3 regions of the Streptomyces sp. NBC_00704 genome follow, and region 2 is predicted to be linked to each of the others. Evidence: predicted binding sites of a transcription regulator. Region 2 holds the regulator's gene; each other region holds the start of a gene.
The links. Region 2 encodes HrcA, which represses chaperone genes, less so after heat shock. Its sites were predicted from a motif close to TTNGCACTCNGNNNNNCNGAGTGCNAA; they were not measured.

Region 1: a site for HrcA is predicted at 4,256-4,282, ahead of groES (co-chaperone GroES). Genes of this name have one in related genera too.
Region 3: a site for HrcA is predicted at 2,179-2,205, ahead of groL (chaperonin GroEL). Genes of this name have one in related genera too.

The regions. Positions count from the first base shown of each region.
Region 1 covers NZ_CP109000.1:4,887,340-4,893,682, reverse strand. The annotation lists gene OG802_RS21520 (SDR family NAD(P)-dependent oxidoreductase) at 1-368, shown strand, start outside; gene OG802_RS21515 (ester cyclase) at 458-1,165, shown strand; gene OG802_RS21510 (hypothetical protein) at 1,524-1,937, shown strand; gene groL (chaperonin GroEL) at 2,063-3,688, opposite strand; gene groES (co-chaperone GroES) at 3,801-4,109, opposite strand; gene OG802_RS21495 (polysaccharide deacetylase family protein) at 4,488-5,312, opposite strand; gene OG802_RS21490 (polysaccharide deacetylase family protein) at 5,309-6,307, opposite strand.
Region 2 covers NZ_CP109000.1:2,641,794-2,648,136, forward strand. The annotation lists gene OG802_RS11615 (hypothetical protein) at 1-125, shown strand, start outside; gene OG802_RS11620 (VOC family protein) at 67-459, opposite strand; gene OG802_RS11625 (16S rRNA (uracil(1498)-N(3))-methyltransferase) at 475-1,221, opposite strand; gene OG802_RS11630 (nitronate monooxygenase) at 1,218-2,351, opposite strand; gene dnaJ (molecular chaperone DnaJ) at 2,451-3,587, opposite strand; gene hrcA (heat-inducible transcriptional repressor HrcA) at 3,588-4,604, opposite strand; gene OG802_RS11645 (MBL fold metallo-hydrolase) at 4,763-5,488, shown strand; gene OG802_RS11650 (DUF3097 domain-containing protein) at 5,531-6,340, shown strand.
Region 3 covers NZ_CP109000.1:3,716,802-3,723,144, reverse strand. The annotation lists gene thrC (threonine synthase) at 1-1,048, shown strand, start outside; gene OG802_RS16130 (MoaD/ThiS family protein) at 1,045-1,320, shown strand; gene OG802_RS16125 (cold-shock protein) at 1,770-1,976, shown strand; gene groL (chaperonin GroEL) at 2,332-3,954, shown strand; gene OG802_RS16115 (Uma2 family endonuclease) at 4,038-4,709, opposite strand; gene OG802_RS16110 (hypothetical protein) at 4,769-5,596, opposite strand; partial or broken gene OG802_RS16105 (DUF397 domain-containing protein) at 5,874-6,046, opposite strand; gene OG802_RS16100 (NADH:flavin oxidoreductase) at 6,246-6,343, shown strand, end outside.

The sequences.
Region 1 (6,343 bases), 2.2 Mb from region 2:
TGGCGTCCGTGGCGGCCTTCGTTCCGCGCGGGACGTACGGGGCGTCCAAGGCGTGGGTCGTGCAGTTCACGCAGGGCGTGGCGAAGGACCTCGCGGGCAGCGGGGTGCGGCTGATGGCGCTGTGCCCGGGGTTCGTGCGCACGGAGTTCCACGAGCGGGCCGGGATGGGCACGGACAACATCCCGGGCTGGATGTGGCTGGACGCGGACAAGCTGGTCGCGGCGGCGCTGGACGACCTCGCGCGCGGGAAGTCCCTGTCGATCCCGGACCCGCGCTACAAGGTGCTGATGGGTCTGGCGAAGGTCGCCCCGCGGTCCCTGCTGGGCGGGATCAGCTCCAGGACGGGTCGCAAGTACGGCCCGCAGTGACGCCCGCGGCGGTCGAGGGGTGACATGGACGCTCCGGTGGGAAAATGGGACCGGACGGGACCGGACCCAGGGGGGCCGGAGGCGGCGTCATGACGTTCGTACAGCTCATCGACTGCAGGACCAGCCGGTTCGACGAGATGGACCGGCTGATGGACATGTGGGTCGAACAGACCCAAGGGAAGCGGACCGCGACGCACGCGGTCGTCGCCAAGGACCGCTCCGACGAGTCGCACTTCATCGAGATCGTGGAGTTCCCGTCGTACGAGGAGGCGATGCGCAACTCCAACCTCCCCGAGACCGGAAAGGTCTTCCAGGAGCTGGTCGCCCTGTGCGACGAGATGCCGACGTTCACGGATCTCGACGTCGTACGGGACGAGCAGCTGTACGCGCGGACGGCACGGCTGTTCTTCGAGACGATCGGCACGCGGGACGAGCTGCCCCCGCTCGACGGGCTGATCGCCGAGGAGTACCACTCCCACGATCCGGCCAACCCGCAGGACACCATGGGGATGGACGCGATGCGGCGGGAGATCGAGGGGTGGCGCACCGGCTTCGACCTCGCCTTCGCGCTCGACGACCAGATCGCCCAGGACGACCGGGTGTGCAACCGCTGGACCTGGCGCGGCCGCCACAAGGGCGACTTCATGGGGATCCCGGCCACCGGCAGGGACGTCACGATGACCGGGACGACCGTCTTCCGCTGCCGGGAGGACGGAAAGATCGTCGAGAGCTGGTGGCAGTACGACCGACTCGGCCTGATGGACCAGCTGGGGGCGCTGGACGCGCTGGAGCGGTAGCGGTCCGGCGGCCGCGGGAGCGGCGGCCGCCCGCCGGGGCCCGACGCCTCCTGTCTGCGGGGCGCCGGGCCCCGGTCACGGCCTCGACGGCTTCGTCCGGGCGCCCGTTCCCGGTCCTTGCCCGTCCCCGGAAGCGTCCGCCCGCTGTCCAAGTAACATGCGACCGGCCCCGGTTCGGAGCGGTCGCCCCGAAACACGACGCCCCCGCCGGGCCAGGGTCTCGCAGGCACCGGCGGGGACGTCTCCCGGGACGACGAGGAGAACGGGTGACGATCCGACGTGGTGCCCGCCTGACAGCGGCGCTGGCTACCGCCCTCCTCTTCGTCGCGTGCTCCGGATCCGGCCAGGACGCTCACCGGTGACCGAGGGACGCGACTGGCGATGGGACGAGGAGGCCGGCGCCTCCGAAGCGGCCGCGTTCATGAACGTGGCAATACCGGAGGGCGCCGCACAGACCAAGGGCGCCGTCCAGCTGAATCCGCAGGAGGACGTCTACCTCCTCACCTTCGTCACCAGTGAGAAGACCGCCGAGGACATCGCGGAGGACCTCCGCTCCGGAGAGCCCTTGCACGTGAGGAAGGGCGATTCCGCCGAAGGGGAATGTTTCGCGCATCTGGGGCTGCCGGAGCCGCAGACGTTGAAGGGAGCGCGCTGGGCCGGGGTCTGCCCTCCCTGCGTGCACGACGACCGCCGCGGGAAGGTGCAGTGGATCGACATCTACGTCGAGACGCTGGGCACCGATCGGGCGCGGGTCTGTCTCCAGGCGTTCTGAGCGCTCGCGCGAACCGAGGAAGGACCCGAGGACACGACGGAACGCACCCCCCGCACGCCGAAGCCCGGCGTCCCCGTCGGTCGGGGGGCCGGGCTTCGGTTGGTGCCGGGGGTGCTGACCAGGTGTCAGTGGGAGTGGCCGTGGGAGTGGCCGCCGGCGGCCGGCTCCTCCTCTTCCTTCTTCTCGACGACGAGGGTCTCGGTCGTCAGGAGGAGGGAGGCGATGGAGGCGGCGTTCTCCAGGGCGGAGCGGGTGACCTTGACCGGGTCGATGACGCCGGCCTTGACGAGGTCGCCGTACTCGCCGGTGGCGGCGTTGAAGCCCTGGCCCTTGTCCAGCTCGGCCACCTTGGCGGTGATGACGTAGCCCTCGAGGCCCGCGTTCTCGGCGATCCAGCGCAGCGGCTCGACGACGGCGCGGCGGACGACGGCGACACCGGTGGCCTCGTCGCCGGTCTTGTCCAGGCCGCCCTCCAGCACCTTGGCGGCGTGGACGAGAGCGGAACCGCCACCGGAGACGATGCCCTCCTCGACCGCGGCGCGGGTCGCGGAGATGGCGTCCTCGAGACGGTGCTTCTTCTCCTTCAGCTCCACCTCGGTGGCGGCGCCGACCTTGATCACGCACACGCCGCCGGCCAGCTTCGCGAGGCGCTCCTGGAGCTTCTCGCGGTCCCAGTCGGAGTCGGTGTTCTCGATCTCGGCCTTGATCTGGGCGATGCGGCCCACGACGTCCTCGGAGTTGCCGCCGCCGTCGACGAGGGTGGTGTCGTCCTTGGTGACGGTGACGCGGCGCGCGGAGCCGAGCACGTCGATGCCGACCTGGTCGAGCTTGAGGCCGACCTCTTCGGAGATGACGGTGGCGCCGGTGAGGACGGCCATGTCCTGGAGCATCGCCTTGCGGCGGTCGCCGAAGCCGGGGGCCTTGACCGCGACCGCGTTGAAGGTGCCGCGGATCTTGTTGACGACGAGGGTGGAGAGCGCCTCGCCCTCCAGGTCCTCGGCGATGATCAGCAGCGGCTTGGAGGAGTTGGTCTGGATGACCTTCTCCAGCAGCGGCAGCAGGTCGGCGATCGAGGAGATCTTGCCCTGGTTGATGAGGATGTAGGGGTCCTCGAGGACGGCCTCCATGCGCTCCTGGTCCGTCACGAAGTACGGCGACAGGTAGCCCTTGTCGAAGGCCATGCCCTCGGTGAAGTCCAGCTCCAGACCGAAGGTGTTGGACTCCTCGACGGTGATGACGCCGTCCTTGCCGACCTTGTCCATCGCCTCGGCGATCAGCTCGCCGACCTGCGTGTCCTGCGCGGACAGCGCGGCGACGGCGGCGATGTCCGCCTTGTCGTCGATCGGGCGGGCGGTCGCGAGGAGCTCCTCGGACACGGCCTTGACGGCGGCGTCGATACCCTTCTTCAGGGCGGCCGGGGAGGCGCCCGCGGCGACGTTGCGCAGGCCCTCGCGCACGAGCGCCTGCGCGAGCACGGTGGCGGTGGTCGTACCGTCGCCCGCGATGTCGTTGGTCTTGGTCGCCACCTCCTTCACCAGCTGCGCGCCGAGGTTCTCGTACGGGTCCTCGAGCTCGACCTCGCGGGCGATCGTGACACCGTCGTTGGTGATGGTGGGGGCGCCGAACTTCTTGTCGATGACGACGTTGCGGCCCTTGGGGCCGATCGTCACCTTGACGGTGTCGGCAAGCTTGTTGACGCCGCGCTCAAGGGCGCGACGGGCGTCCTCGTCGAACTTCAGGATCTTCGCCATGGGAGCGGTTCAGCCCTCTCGGAAAGCGTGGGAGAAACGAACTGCGCCCCCAGCGCCCGGCTGCATGGAGTAGCGGGGGCCAGGGGCGCAGTTCACTGCAAAACTCGGTGAATTACTTCTCGATGATCGCGAGAACGTCGCGAGCCGAGAGGACGAGGTACTCCTCGCCGTTGTACTTCACCTCGGTGCCGCCGTACTTGCTGTACAGGACGACATCGCCGACCTTGACGTCGAGCGGCAGGCGGTCGCCGTTCTCGAAGCGACCCGGACCGACCGCGAGGACGGCGCCCTCCTGGGGCTTCTCCTTCGCGGTGTCCGGGATGACCAGGCCAGAGGCGGTGGTCTGTTCGGCGTCGAGCGGCTGGACCACGATGCGGTCCTCGAGCGGCTTGATGGCAACCTTGGAGCTGGTGGTCGTCACGATCCGACCTCCCCCTTCGGAGATCTCACGGGGTTAACTGTCTGAGGTGGCGACCAGGTGGATCCGTCGTCGCGGGTGCCGGATCTGCCCGTCGCTGTGTTGGCACTCTCCAGTGGTGAGTGCCAGACCCGAGACTATGACCGCGATTAGCACTCGGTCAAGCGGAGTGCCAATGCAGGCGGCGCGGCGGCCGACTTTTCCGCTCATGTGAGTGCCCTCGTCGCCCTGTGTCCGCGTGGGCCCGCACCGTGGGCTGCCGCCCCCGGGCCCCCGCTTCGGCCTGCTTCGGCCCTGGACGGGCCTCGTCCTCCAGCGCCGGACGTGCCGCGTCCTCAAGCGCCGGACGGGCTGACTTTCTCCGGCCGGCGCGGCAACCGGTCACGGCGCCGGCTGGACGTAGTACTCCAGGCGGGCCACCGTCAGGTGCTCGTGCTGGATCTGCCGCAGGAGCCGCGTCGTGCGGTCGCGCAGGGACGGTCCCGGCGACTCGTCCGGGGCGACGGCGATGACGTCGCCGGGGCTGAGGCGGTGGGGGCCGTGGGAGTAGGAGAGGCCCGTGGGGCCCATCGCGGCCCGCCACAGGACGAGCGCGGCGATGCCGCAGTCGGCGGCGGCGCGCCGGGTGGTGGCGTCGTAGGCGCCGTAGGGCGGGCGGAGGAGGCGCGGGCGCAGACCGAACCGGGCGCGCAGCTTGTCCTGCTGGCCGCAGATCTCGGCGCGCTGGCCGGCGTACGGCAGACCGCGCAGGGCCGGGTGGTCGAGCGTGTGGTTCTGGATGCTCGCGCCCACCGACTGCAACCGGGCGAAGTGCGCGTACCCCGGGCCGACCACGCTGTCGGTGAGGAACATGGTGACCGGCAGGCGCAGTTCGCGGACCATGTCGACGAAGCGCGGGTCGCGTTCGGCGCCGTCGTCGTAGGTCAGGAAGACGACCCGGTCGGCGGTGGGGACGTGGTCGAGGACCGGCGGCAGGGCCGTTCCCGGGCTGCCGGGCAGGGGGCGGGCGGGGTGGGACGGCGCGGCGGCCGGCGGAGCCGTCAGGCCCCAGCGGCGGTAGGGGGCCGGGGCGGCCTCGTGCACCCGGTCGGCGGCCTTTCTGCCCAGTCGCTCGATGGGGTCGACGGACTGGGCGCAGCCGGTCAGGGCCGCCAGGATCAGTGCGACGGCCGTCAGCGCGACGGCCGTCAGCGCGCGCGCCCTCACAGGTAGTCCTCCAGCCGGGCCACCGCGTAGCCCTTCGCCGTGACCTTGTCCAGGAAGCGGCGGACCATGTCGGGCATCGTGCCCTTCCAGTCGCCGCGGCCGCGGAAGTGGGTGAGGACGATGTCGCCGGGGTGCAGGTCCTGGTCCTCCTCGCGGTACTCCCAGTGGTCGACGAAGACCTCCTCGTCCCACAGCGGGGCGTAGCGCACGCCGCAGGACTTCGCGGCCCGCAGGGTGTCCTGGTTGTAGTTGCCGTACGGCGGCCTGAGGTACGCGGGGCGCTCGCCGTACTGCTTGCGCATCACCTCCTGCATGCCGCAGATCTCGTGCTTCTGGCGGGCGTAGGAGAGGCCGGGCAGGTAGAGGTGGTGGAGGGTGTGGTTGTTCAGGCTCACCCCCAGGTCGCGCATCTTCTTGAAGTAGCCGTAGTCGTCCTTGATCAGGTAGTCGCTGAGGAAGGCGGTGTACGGGACCTTCAGCTCGCTCATCATGCGCAGGAACGCCGGGTCCTTCTCGGCGCCGTCGTCGACGGTGAGGAAGACGACCTTGTCGTCGGTCGGGATCGAGGTGAAGACCGGCGGCAGGCCGAGCTCCTCGTGGTCGTCGACCTCGAAGCCCTTGCGGGTGGTGATCTCCGGCTTGCGGGCGGGCGGCGGCGGGGGCGTCAGCGGGACCTTGCGCAGCCCCCAGTGCCGCGCCGCGGCGACCCTGGCCCGCTCGGCGGCGCGGAGCCGGCCGGCGTACGCGTGCAGGGCGCGGGCGGGCGGCGCCTGCGGGGGCGCGGCCTTCTGGGCCTGCTGGCCGGGTGCGGGGCGGATCGCGCCGCCGGCGCCTCCGCCGCCCGTGCAGCCGGACGCCAGGGCGGACAGCGCGAGGACGAGGAGCGCGCCCCGGATTCCCGTACGGCCGCGCTCTCGCCGGACTCCCGTACGTCCACACCGGCGCGGCCTCTGAGAACAACCGCGGTTGTCATCATCTTGTACGACAGGTCCCATGGCGCCGGATCCTCGCAGTCGCCGTCCGGGAACCCG
Region 2 (6,343 bases):
TGCTCGGGCGGGGCGGCGAGCTGGACGGCTGGGAGCTGTTCCCGGCGGTCGTCGAGGCGGTGGCGCTCAGCCGCGCAGCAACAGCCACTCCTGGAGCTCCACCAGATTGCCCTCCGGGTCCTTGAGGTGGGCGACGCGCATCCGGTCGGTCATCGGCGCGGGCCCCCGCAGCAGGACCACGCCCCGGCCGGTGATCCGCGCGCAGTACGCGTCCAGGTCGTCGACGCGCAGCACGACCAGGGAGCGGTGCCCGCTCGCCGTGTCGCCCGCTTCGCCGAGGACGGCGGCCATCATCGCCCGATCCTGCAACGCGATGCCGGCCGAGCCGGTGACGGGGCTGAACTTCTCGTACGGCCCGTCCACCGCGCCCGACTGCGGCTTGAGGCCGAGGACGTCGGCGTAGAAGCGGTAACAGGCGGCGAAGTCGGTGACGAGCAGCCGGACTTGGGCGAGTTCCACGGTGTCCCCCCGAGGTCAGGACCAGCGGCCGGTGCGGCCGAGCAGCAGGGCGGTGGCCGCCGTGCCGGCGGTCGAGGTGCGCAACACGCTGCGACCGAGGCGGTGGGCCCTCGCGCCCGCCTCCTCGAACAGCGTCAACTCCTCGGGGGAGACCCCGCCTTCGGGCCCCACGACGAGCACGATCTCGCCCGAGGCGGGGAGTTCGGCGGTGGCCAGGGCCGCACTGGGGTAGTCGCGGTCCTCGTGCAGGACGGCGGCGAAGTCGGCCCGCGCCAGGAGGGCCGCCACCTGCCTGGTCGTCGCCGCCTCGGCGATGTCGGGGAAGCGGACCCGGCGCGACTGCTTGCCGGCCTCGCGGGCGGTGGCCCGCCACTTGGCGAGCGCCTTCAGTCCGCGCTCGCCCCTCCACTGGGTGATGCAGCGCGAGGCCGCCCAGGGCACGATCGCGTCGACGCCGGTCTCGGTCATCGTCTCGACGGCCAGCTCGCCCCGGTCGCCCTTGGGCAGTGCCTGGACGACGGTGATCCGGGGCGACTCGGCGGGCTCCTCGGTCACCTCCGCGAGGCTCACCACCAGCCGGTCCCTGCCTTCGGCCGTGACGACCTCGCCGCGCGCCCAGCGTCCGGCGCCGTCGGTGAGGACGACCTCCTCGCCGGCGTGCAGCCGCTTCACGGAGACGGCGTGCCGGCCCTCGGGACCGTCCAGCACGAACGCGGGCTGCGGACCGGGCAGTTCGCCGACGACGAAGACAGGGGCGGTCATGAGCGGCCTCCGTCCCCGGCCGGGAACCGCGACAACGCTGTCCGCGCCTCGGCGAGTTCGGCCGCCAGGACCTCCACGAGCCGCCCCGCGGGCAGTTCGCGGGCCATCCGGTGCCCCTGTCCGGCCCACAGCGCCATGCCCTGCGCGTCGCCCGCCGCGGCCGCCGCCTTGCGCAGCGGCGCGGTCAGGTGGTGGACCTCCGGGTAGGCGGCGGGCGCGTAGGGGCCGTGCTCGCGCAGGAAGCGGTTGACCAGGGCGCGGGCCGGGCGGCCGGAGAACGCGCGGGTCAGCTCGGTGCGCACGAAGAGCGGGTTGGTCAGGGCCTGCTTGTGCACGGCGTGCGCGCCGGACTCGGACGTGGCGAGGAACGCGGTGCCCAGCTGGGCCGCGCTCGCGCCCGCCGCGAGAACGGCGGCGATCTGGCTGCCGCGCATCAGGCCGCCGGCGGCGACGACCGGCAGCCGCACCGACTCGCGGACCTGGGCGACCAGGGAGAGCAGTCCGATGCCGCTGCCGTCGGTCTCCGGGTTGTCGCGGTGGGCGCCCTGGTGACCGCCGGCCTCCACGCCCTGCGCGATCACCGCGTCCGCGCCGGCCCGCTCCACCGCGGCGGCCTCCTCGACGGTGGTCACCGTGACCAGCGTGAACGTGCCCGCGCGCCGCAGGGCCTCCAGGGTGTCGCCGCCGGGGACGCCGAAGTGGAACGACACCACCGGCACCGGGTTGTCCAGCAGCACGGCGAGCTTGGCGTCGTAGCCGTCGTCGCGGCCGCTGTCCGGGTCGCCCAGCTCGGTCTCGTACCAGGCGGCCTCGCCGGTCAGCTGGTGGGCGTAGACCTCTATGGCGCCGGCGGCGGGCAGGGGGGCGCCGGGCGCCGCCTGGGAGCCGGGGTTCGCGCCGGGGTGGTCGGGCTGCGGCATGAAGAGGTTCACGCCGAAGGGACGGCCGGTCAGGCTCCGCAGCTGTTTGATCTCCTGGTACATGCCGTCGGCCGTCTTGTACCCGGCCGCGAGGAAACCGAGTCCGCCGGCCTCGGCCACGGCGGCGGCGAGCCGGGGCACGGAGACACCGCCCGCCATGGGGGCCTGCACGATCGGGTGCGGGAGGAGATCGGTCAGTGCGGAGGACATGACGGCATGTTGTCACGTCCTCCGAACAAGTCCGAATCGGCCCCGCGACCCGCCAGCGCGGGCGCCGGGACCGTGTTCCCGACGCCCTTCAGGCACCGCTCAGCGCCCGTTGAAGGCGTCCTTCAGCCGGGAGAACAGACCCTGCTGGCCGGGCTGGAACTGGCCCAGGGGCCGCTCCTCGCCGCGCAGCTTGGCCAGCTCGCGCAGCAGCCGTTCCTGCTCCGGGTCCAGCTTCGTCGGCGTCTGCACCTCGACGTGCACGATGAGGTCGCCGCGGCCGCCGCCCCGCAGATGCGTGACGCCCCGGCTGTGCAGCGGGATCGACTGGCCGGACTGGGTGCCGGGCCGGATGTCGACCTCCTCCAGGCCGTCCAGCGTCTCCAGCGGCACCTTCGTGCCGAGGGAGGCCGCCGTCATCGGGAGGGTCACCGTGCAGTGCAGGTCGTCGCCGCGCCGCTGGAACTGGGCGTGCGGCAGCTCGTGGATCTCCACGTACAGGTCGCCGGCGGGGCCGCCGCCGGGGCCGACCTCGCCCTCGCCCGCGAGCTGGATGCGGGTGCCGTTGTCGACGCCGGCCGGGATCTTCACCGTCAGCGTGCGGCGCGAGCGGACCCGCCCGTCGCCCGCGCACTCCGGGCACGGGGTCGGCACGACGGTGCCGAAGCCCTGGCACTGCGGGCACGGTCGCGAGGTCATGACCTGGCCCAGGAAGGACCGGGTCACCTGCGACACCTCGCCGCGGCCGCGGCACATGTCGCACGTCTGGGCCGTCGTGCCCGGCGCGGCGCCCTCACCGCTGCACGTGGTGCAGACGATCGCCGTGTCGACCTGGATGTCCTTGGTCGTGCCGAAGGCCGCCTCTTCGAGGTCGATCTCCAGCCGGATCATGGCGTCCTGGCCGCGGCGGGTGCGCGAGCGCGGGCCGCGCTGGGACGCCGTGCCGAAGAAGGCGTCCATGATGTCGGAGAAGTTCCCGAAGCCGCCGGCCCCGAAGCCGCCGGCGCCACCGCCGCCCGACTGGGACAGCGGATCGCCGCCGAGGTCGTAGACCTGCTTCTTCTGCGGGTCCGACAGCACCTCGTAAGCGGCGTTGATCTCCTTGAACCGCTCCTGGGTCTTCGGGTCCGGGTTCACATCCGGGTGCAGCTCGCGCGCGAGCCGCCGGAAGGCCTTCTTGATCTCTTCCTGCGACGCGTCGCGGCGCACGCCGAGGACGGCGTAGTAGTCCGTGGCCACTTACGACTCCGCCAGGATCTGTCCGACGTACCGTGCCACCGCTCGTACCGCTCCCATCGTTCCCGGGTAATCCATGCGGGTCGGTCCGACCACGCCCAGTTTGGCGACTGCCTCGCCGCCCGAACCGTAGCCGACCGACACCACGGAAGTGGAGTTGAGCCCCTCGTGGGCGATCTCGTGACCGATGCGTACGGTCATGCCCGAATCCCCCGCCTCGCCAAGGAGCTTGAGGAGCACGACCTGCTCCTCCAGCGCCTCCAGGACGGGCCGGATGGTGAGGGGAAAGTCATGTCCGAAGCGGGTGAGATTGGCGGTGCCGCCGATCATCAACCGCTCCTCGTTCTCCTCGACGAGCGTCTCCAGCAGGGTGGAGAGCACCGTCGTGACCGTGCCGCGGTCCTCCGCCTCGAAGGCGTCCGGCAGATCCTCCACCAGACGCGGCACGTCGGAGAACCGGCGGCCCGCGACCCGGCTGTTGAGCCGCGCGCGCAGGTCCGCCAGGGAGGACTCGCCGAAGGGCGCCGGGCAGTCCACCATCCGCTGCTCGACCCGCCCGGTGTCCGTGATCAGCACGAGCATCAGGCGCGCGGGCGCGAGCGAGAGAAGCTCCACGTGCCGCACGGTCGAACGGGTCAGGGACGGGTACTGCACGACGGCGACCTGCCGGGTGAGCTGTGCGAGCAGCCGTACCGTGCGGGCCACGACGTCGTCGAGGTCGACGGCGCCGTCGAGGAAGTTCTGGATGGCCCGCCGCTCCGGGCCGGTCATCGGCTTGACGCCGGCCAGCTTGTCGACGAACAGCCGGTAGCCCTTGTCCGTGGGGATGCGCCCGGCGCTGGTGTGCGGCTGGGCGATGTACCCCTCGTCCTCCAGGGCGGCCATGTCGTTGCGGACCGTCGCGGGGGACACGCCGAGGTTGTGACGCTCGGTGAGCGCCTTCGACCCCACGGGCTCCTCGGTGCCGACGTAGTCCTGGACGATGGCGCGCAGAACCTGCAGCCTGCGTTCACTCAGCATCCGCGCGCACCTCCAAGATCTCGTCCCCCAGTCCCCTGGGCGTCTCGTCTGGCACTCTTCACATCCGAGTGCCAGCGTTCCCCGGCCCAGTGTACGGCTGTGGGGTACACCCAGGGCAAGGTCGGCCCTTCCCGGGGCGTTGCAGCTAGCGTCGCGGTATGACGGTGACTTGGGAAGAGTTCGGATGGGAGCGGCTCGCGGAGGGTGTCGGCCGGGTGCGGCTGCCGGGCTGGGACTGCACGGCGGGGCTGGTCGTCGGGGCGGGCGCGGTGCTGATGGTGGACGCCGGATCCAGCCTGGCGGAAGGGGCGCGGCTGCGCGCCGAGGCCGAGGAGCTGACGGGTGCGCGTGTGACTCATCTCGCGCTCACCCACCCCCATTTCGACCACGTGTTCGGGGCGGCGGCGTTCGCGGGCGCGGAGGTCTTCGGGGCGGTGGGCTCGGACGCCGTGCGGGGCGAGGAGCTGCGGGCGGACGCGGTGCGCAACGGCCTCGACGAGACGGCGGCGTCCGAGGCCGTCGACACCCTCGTGCGGCCCCGCCATCCGGTCTGCGGCGAGTGGACCCTCGGCCTGGGCGACGGCCGCCAGGTCCTGCTCGCCAACGTCGGTCCCGCCCACACCGCCCACGACCTGGTGGTCCTCGTCCCCGGAACCGCCGGCTCGCCGGAGGTGGTGTTCTGCGGCGACCTGGTCGAGGAGTCCGGCGAACCGCAGGCCGGGCCGGACGCCGTCCCCGGCCGCTGGCCCGCCGCCCTCGACCGCCTCCTGGACCTCGGCGGCGAGGACGCCGTGTACGTGCCCGGCCACGGGGCGACGGTGGACGCCGCGTTCGTACGGGCCCAACGCGACGCCCTCGCGGCCCGTTTCGGCGTGTCGCGCTGACCCTGTGCCCCGCGTCCCGCGGCTTCTCCTATCGTCATCCGAATGCGCGAGTACTCCACCGACCTGACCCCCTCCTGGAAGAAGCCGAAGCCCGTCCCCGAGGTCCCGGCGGACCCCGGTCTGGTCGTGGAGGAGCCCGGCACCGGGTTCTGCGGCGCGGTGATCCGCTGCGAGGCGGGCACGGTGACCCTGGAGGACCGCTTCGGCAAGCACCGCGTGTTCCCGCTGGAGCCGGGGGGCTTCCTGCTGGAGGGCAGGACGGTCACCCTCGTCCGACCCGCCTCGGGACCGGCGCGCCCCTCCCGCACCGCCTCCGGCTCCGTCGCCGTCCCCGGCGCCCGCGCCCGGATCGCCCGCGCCGGGCGCATCTACGTCGAGGGCCGGCACGACGCCGAACTGGTCGAGAAGGTGTGGGGCGACGACCTGCGCGTCGAGGGCGTCGTCGTGGAGTACCTGGAGGGCGTCGACGACCTGCCGTCGATCGTCGCGCAGTTCGCGCCGGGCCCGGACGCGCGGCTCGGGATCCTGGTCGACCACCTCGTGCCCGGCACCAAGGAATGGCGCATCGCCCGGTCCGTGACCAGCGAACACGCCCTGGTCGTCGGCCACCCCTACATCGACGTCTGGGAAGCCGTGAAGCCCGCCTCCCTGGGCATCGAGTCCTGGCCGCGCGTGCCGCACGGGCAGGACTGGAAGACGGGGGTGTGCCGGGCCCTGGGCTGGCCGTCGGAGAACACGGGCGCGGTGTGGCAGGCGATCCTCAAGCGGGTCGGCAGCTACAAGGACCTGGAGCCGGAACTGCTGGGCCGCGTGGAGGAACTGATCGACTTCGTCACCGCCCCGGCCGCCTGACGC
Region 3 (6,343 bases), 1.1 Mb from region 2:
CCCGGCCGACGTGGCGGACAAGCCGAACATCAACCCCGGCTGGACCAAGCTCGTGCAGGCCGACAACCTCGCCCGCGAGCTGGGCGTCGAGCCCGGCAAGCTCTTCGTCAAGGACGACTCCGGCAATCCGACGCACTCCTTCAAGGACCGCGTCGTCGCCCAGGCCATCGAGGCCGCCCGCGCCTTCGGCTTCACCACCCTGTCCTGCTCGTCCACCGGAAACCTCGCCGGCGCCGTGGGCGCCGCGGCCGCCCGGGCGGGCTTCCGCTCCTGCGTGTTCATCCCGCACGACCTGGAGCAGGGCAAGGTCGTCATGGCCGCCATCTACGGCGGCGAGCTGGTCGGCATCGAGGGCAACTACGACGACGTCAACCGCTTCTGCTCCGAGCTGATCGGCGACCCGGCGGGCGAGGGCTGGGGCTTCGTCAACGTCAACCTGCGCCCGTACTACGCCGAGGGCTCGAAGACGCTGGCCTACGAGATCTGCGAGCAGCTCGGCTGGCGCCTGCCCGACCAGCTGGTCGTGCCGATCGCCTCCGGCTCCCAGCTCACGAAGATCGACAAGGGTCTCCAGGAGCTCATCAAGCTCGGGCTCGTGGAGGACAGGCCGTACAAGATCTTCGGCGCGCAGGCCGAGGGCTGCTCCCCGGTGTCCGTCGCCTACAAGGCCGGGCACGACGTGGTGCGCCCCCAGAAGCCGGACACCATCGCCAAGTCGCTGGCCATCGGCAACCCGGCGGACGGCCCCTACGTCCTCGACATCGCCCGCCGCACCGGCGGCGCCGTGGAGGACGTGGACGACGAGCAGATCGTCGACGCGATCAGGCTGCTGGCGCGGACCGAGGGCATCTTCGCGGAGACCGCCGGCGGGGTCACGGTCGGGGTGACGCGCAAGCTGATCGAGAACGGTCTCCTGGACCCGGCGAAGACCACCGTCGTCCTCAACACGGGTGACGGTCTGAAGACCCTGGACGCGGTGGCCGGCACGGGCCTGACCGCGACCATCCGTCCGAACCTGGACTCCTTCCGAGAGGCTGGCCTCGTATGAGCGTCAACGTCCGCATCCCCACCATCCTGCGCACCTACACCGGCGGCGCCGCCGAGGTGAAGGCCGAGGGCGCGACCCTCGGCGAGGTCATCTCCGACCTGGAGAAGAACCACACCGGCATCGCCGCGCGCGTCCTGGACGACCAGGGCAAGCTGCGCCGCTTCGTCAACGTGTACGTGAACGACGACGACGTCCGCTTCGAGCAGGGCCTGGAGACGGCGACCCCGGACGGCGCCGGCGTCTCGATCATCCCCGCCGTGGCCGGCGGCTGACGCCGTTCAGTACCCGCCGGTAGTAACCGTCGGTAACAGCGATTACCGAGAGTTCACCGAATTGCCCTCTCCGCGATAGAAGCGGAGGGGGCAATTCAGTGTGGTTGAGCGCGGTACAGTTGGGGAACCCGGTCCGGATCACCGGATCCGGAGCCTTTCTTTTCTTTCTTCAGCCGACAAGAAGCAGCCAAAGTGCAGACCCCTTTCGCGGCTTTTGTGGCTTTCCTGGGGCCCGACTTGCCCTGCATTCGGGCGAATTCTCGCCACATTCCGGATCCCGTGCGTCCGGAATTCTCGTCCGAGTGACCTGTTGCAGAGGGCAGTTGGACAGATACATTCGGCCGCGGTCGACGCGTTCCGGCGCACGCCCCCAACCAATGGGGGGTGAGGTCTGACCCGGATCCGCGAAGTGTGGATCTGTGCAAGGGCCAGTAATAGGGGAGTTAGGCATGGCTCAGGGCACCGTCAAGTGGTTCAACGCGGAGAAGGGGTACGGCTTCATCGCGGTCGACGGTGGTGCGGATGTTTTCGTCCACTACAGCGCGATTCAGATGGACGGCTACCGCACCCTGGAAGAGGGTCAGCGGGTCGATTTCGAGATCTCGCAGGGCCAGAAGGGGCCGCAGGCGGACATGGTCCGGCTCGCGACCGGCTGAAGCGCGCGCCGACTGACAGCGTCGTTCTTCTGTACGTCCGGCACATCTGTCGAAGGGCTCGCACCTCCCGGGGTGCGAGCCCTTCGGCCTGCCCGGGGCCGGGCGCCCGCCCCGGTCCGCGGGGGCCGGGCGGGGTGTCCGCGACGACGCGGGTCTCACCGGGGCGCTTGCACTCTCAGGGGTCGAGTGCTAATCATTGGCGTTAGCACTCTGAAGGTGAGAGTGACAACGAAGGACCGGGTCGGTGAGGCCCGCAGGCCAGGTGGGGCAAGGAACCACGAGGCCGGCGAGCCGTCCGTCGCGGGCGCCAGCGCGGTCCGGAGCAATCCACCCCAGTCCGGGAGGACCACTTCACATGGCCAAGATCATCGCGTTCGACGAGGAGGCACGGCGCGGCCTCGAGCGCGGCATGAACCAGCTCGCGGACGCCGTGAAGGTGACGCTCGGCCCCAAGGGCCGCAACGTCGTCCTCGAGAAGAAGTGGGGCGCCCCCACGATCACCAACGATGGCGTGTCCATCGCCAAGGAGATCGAGCTCGAGGACCCGTACGAGAAGATCGGCGCCGAGCTGGTCAAGGAAGTCGCGAAGAAGACGGACGACGTGGCCGGCGACGGCACGACGACCGCGACCGTCCTGGCCCAGGCCCTGGTCAGGGAAGGCCTGCGCAACGTCGCGGCCGGCGCCAACCCGATGGCCCTCAAGCGCGGCATCGAGAAGGCCGTCGAGGCCGTCTCCGGCGCCCTGCTGGAGCAGGCGAAGGATGTCGAGACCAAGGAGCAGATCGCTTCCACGGCCTCCATCTCCGCCGCCGACACCCAGATCGGCGAGCTCATCGCCGAGGCGATGGACAAGGTCGGCAAGGAAGGCGTCATCACGGTCGAGGAGTCGCAGACCTTCGGTCTGGAGCTCGAGCTCACCGAGGGCATGCGCTTCGACAAGGGCTACATCTCGGCGTACTTCGCCACCGACATGGAGCGTATGGAGGCCGTCCTCGACGACCCGTACATCCTCATCGCGAACTCCAAGATCGCGAACGTCAAGGACCTGCTCCCGCTCCTGGAGAAGGTCATGCAGTCGGGCAAGCCGCTGCTGATCATCGCCGAGGACGTCGAGGGCGAGGCCCTGTCGACCCTGGTCGTCAACAAGATCCGCGGCACCTTCAAGTCCGTCGCGGTCAAGGCCCCGGGCTTCGGCGACCGCCGCAAGGCGATGCTGAACGACATCGCCATCCTCACCGGTGGCGAGGTCATCTCCGAGGAGGTCGGTCTCAAGCTCGAGAACACCTCCCTGGACCTGCTGGGCAAGGCCCGCAAGGTCGTCATCACCAAGGACGAGACGACCATCGTCGACGGCTCCGGCTCGTCGGACCAGGTCGCGGGCCGGGTCAACCAGATCCGCGCCGAGATCGAGAACAGTGACTCGGACTACGACCGCGAGAAGCTGCAGGAGCGCCTGGCGAAGCTCGCCGGCGGTGTCGCGGTCATCAAGGCCGGCGCCGCCACCGAGGTGGAGCTCAAGGAGCGCAAGCACCGCATCGAGGACGCCGTCCGCAACGCGAAGGCCGCCGTCGAGGAGGGCATCGTCGCCGGTGGTGGCGTGGCGCTCATCCAGGCGTCCGCCGTCTTCGAGAAGCTGGAGCTCGAGGGTGACGAGGCGACCGGCGCCAACGCCGTGCGCATCGCGCTGGAGGCCCCGCTCAAGCAGATCGCCGTCAACGGCGGTCTCGAGGGTGGCGTCGTCGTGGAGAAGGTCCGCAACCTCCAGGTCGGCCACGGCCTGAACGCCGCGACCGGCGAGTACGTCGACATGATCGCCGAAGGCATCATCGACCCGGCGAAGGTCACGCGCTCTGCCCTGCAGAACGCCGCCTCCATCGCCGCGCTGTTCCTCACCACCGAGGCCGTCATCGCCGACAAGCCGGAGAAGGCCGCCGCGCCCGCCGGCGGCGGCATGCCGGGCGGTGACATGGACTTCTGATCGACCGGTTCCGGTTGATCGACTGTCCTTCGGACCGAGGGCGGTGCTCCCAGCCATGGCTGGGGGTACCGCCTTCGGGCGTCTCAGTCGGCGTAGTCCTTCAGCTCTTCGGTGTCGAGGGTGACGCTCACCGGAGCGGGGAGCGGCACGACGGCACCCCAGGGATAGGAGTCGCACTGCTGGTAGCGGCCGTCCTTGGGCTCGCTGAACACGACGATCGTGTTGTGGTCGCGGTCCACGAGAAGGTAGACGGGGATGTCGGCCCCGGCGTAGCCGACAGGCTTGTCGACGCGGTCGCGCTGGTCGGTGTCCCTGTCATGGGAGGTGATCTCGACGGCCATGAGGGCGCCGTCTGCCCCGGACCAGTTGCCGTGTCCTTTGAAATGGCCCTTGGGTGCGAGGAACCCGTCCGTGATCGCGCGACCCTTACGGTATGCCTCGGCCTTGACGCCCCGCTCGGGCACGAGGTTCAGCTCGGGGCGTTGTTGCATGCACTGACGTAGCAGCCACATGAAGATTTCTACGTGGTTGCCGTCCGGCATGGCCTTGACCTCGAGTTTTCCATTGATGTACTCCAGCCGGACCGTCTCCGGTGCCCGGCTTGCCAGTTCCTCGAAGTCCTCGACGCTGAGCGGGTCCTTGGTGCGGACTCGTCCGTCGACGTATTCGAGCCGCACATGCTCGGGAGCCACTACGACGAGTTCCTCGAAGTCCTCGAAGGGCATCTGCGGGCGTTCGGCGGTGCTGGGGGTCATGGCTTCGCCTCCTTCCCTCCATCGTGCCCCGAGGTGACGTCGTCGGACCGTGGGAGCCGTCATACGGGTGTCCTCTCCTGGCGTTTCCTGGACATGGCAGCCCGGATCTCCCCCTCGCGGGCGTGGATCGCGGGGGCGGGCGGGAGTGCGGCGGGGCGCGTGGGCGTGCGCTCGCCGAGACAGCCGCGGCATACGCCTCCCGGCAGGGCCTCGGGTCGTCCCGGCACTCGGCACTCCGCGCACTCCAGCATCCGGCGGGGTGGGCGCGGGGCGGGTCGCTCCGGTGGGAGTTTGTCCGTCAGGCGGCGGCGGAGCAGGGCCGCCGGGCTGTGGACGGGGGTGGGCAGGCCCGCGGTGAGCGCGGCCAGCAGCGTCTCCTCCGTCGCTCCTCGCGCGAACCACTCCTGCGCCAGCGGGGCGAGCTGCGCGCAGTCGGCGGCGGAGAGGGAGAGGGCGGGGGCCGTGTGGCCGAGGGCCGCCAGGAGGATGTGGGCGCGGGAGCGGGTGGTGGGCGGGGCCCGTTCGGGCTCCGGGGCGTCGTCCGGTACGTCCCCTCGCGTGAACGTCACCCACCAGCCGTCGTCGCGTGCGGTGCGGGTGAACCACGTTCGGGTGATCCAGCGGGACTCGCCCGAAGCGGTTTCCATTCGTTCCCGGCCTCGCCTCAAGTGCCCGGCCTGCTGGATGCGGTTGAGGGCCGTGCGGAGCGCGCACTGTCCGTACGGGAGCTGTCCGGCCAGCGTCTTCACGGAGACGTCGGCGCCGTCGGGCAGCCGGTCGAGGTACGCGGCGATGGCCGCCTCGCTGGGCGGGAGGTGCGTGAAGTCGTAGTTGGTGCGGGGGCGTTGCCCCGAGGCGGCGCGCTTTCCGTAACCCGGATTGGCCATCGGGTGCGGGGTCGCCTGCGCGGGCAGAGGGACGGCGTTAAGCTTGGCGTCAGCCACGGATCGACGTTTCCTCGATCTAGTAGGTCAGGCCCCCGTCGGTGTTGGTAGCACCGGGCGGGGGCTGTTTCGTCATCCGCACGCTAGAGCGTGGTGACCTTCCGTGGCAAGTCGGTCGCTCCAGGTGAACTCGCCGGGTGGGAGGTTGGGTTGAGGCCCCCACCCAATCCAAGAAAAGAGGGCTCGGAGCTGGACGCTTGAGCTTCGGGGCGGGTGCCGATCAGCCGGCCTCGAGGTTCTCCACGAACGCGGACCAGGCCTGCGCCCGGAACGCGAGTCTCGGGCCGAGGGGGCCTTGGAGTCCCGGACGCGGACCGGGGCCGAGTCACCGGTGGCGACTTCGAGGCAGTTGCCGCCTTCGCCGCCGCTGTAGCTGGACTTGTGCCAGGTCACGGTGAATCGCCGAGATCACCGGGCAGGCCACGCAATGGGTGGTGGAGCGCGGCTCTGTTCCGTAGCGGGCGCGTGGCCGGGATCACAGGTGTCGGGTTCGCGGGGGCGGAATGGGGTCGGGGGCCGGGGGTGTTCCGTGAGGAGCGCTGTTCATGCGCGTGCACATACCGCCCGGTTCCCGTCACGAGGAGTCCCCCACGTGAGCGTCACCCAGCCCGCCTCCGCCCGCGCCGCCGAGATCCTGTCCCGGCCGGTCTCGATCAACGGACTGACCGTCCCGAACCGCATCGCCATGGC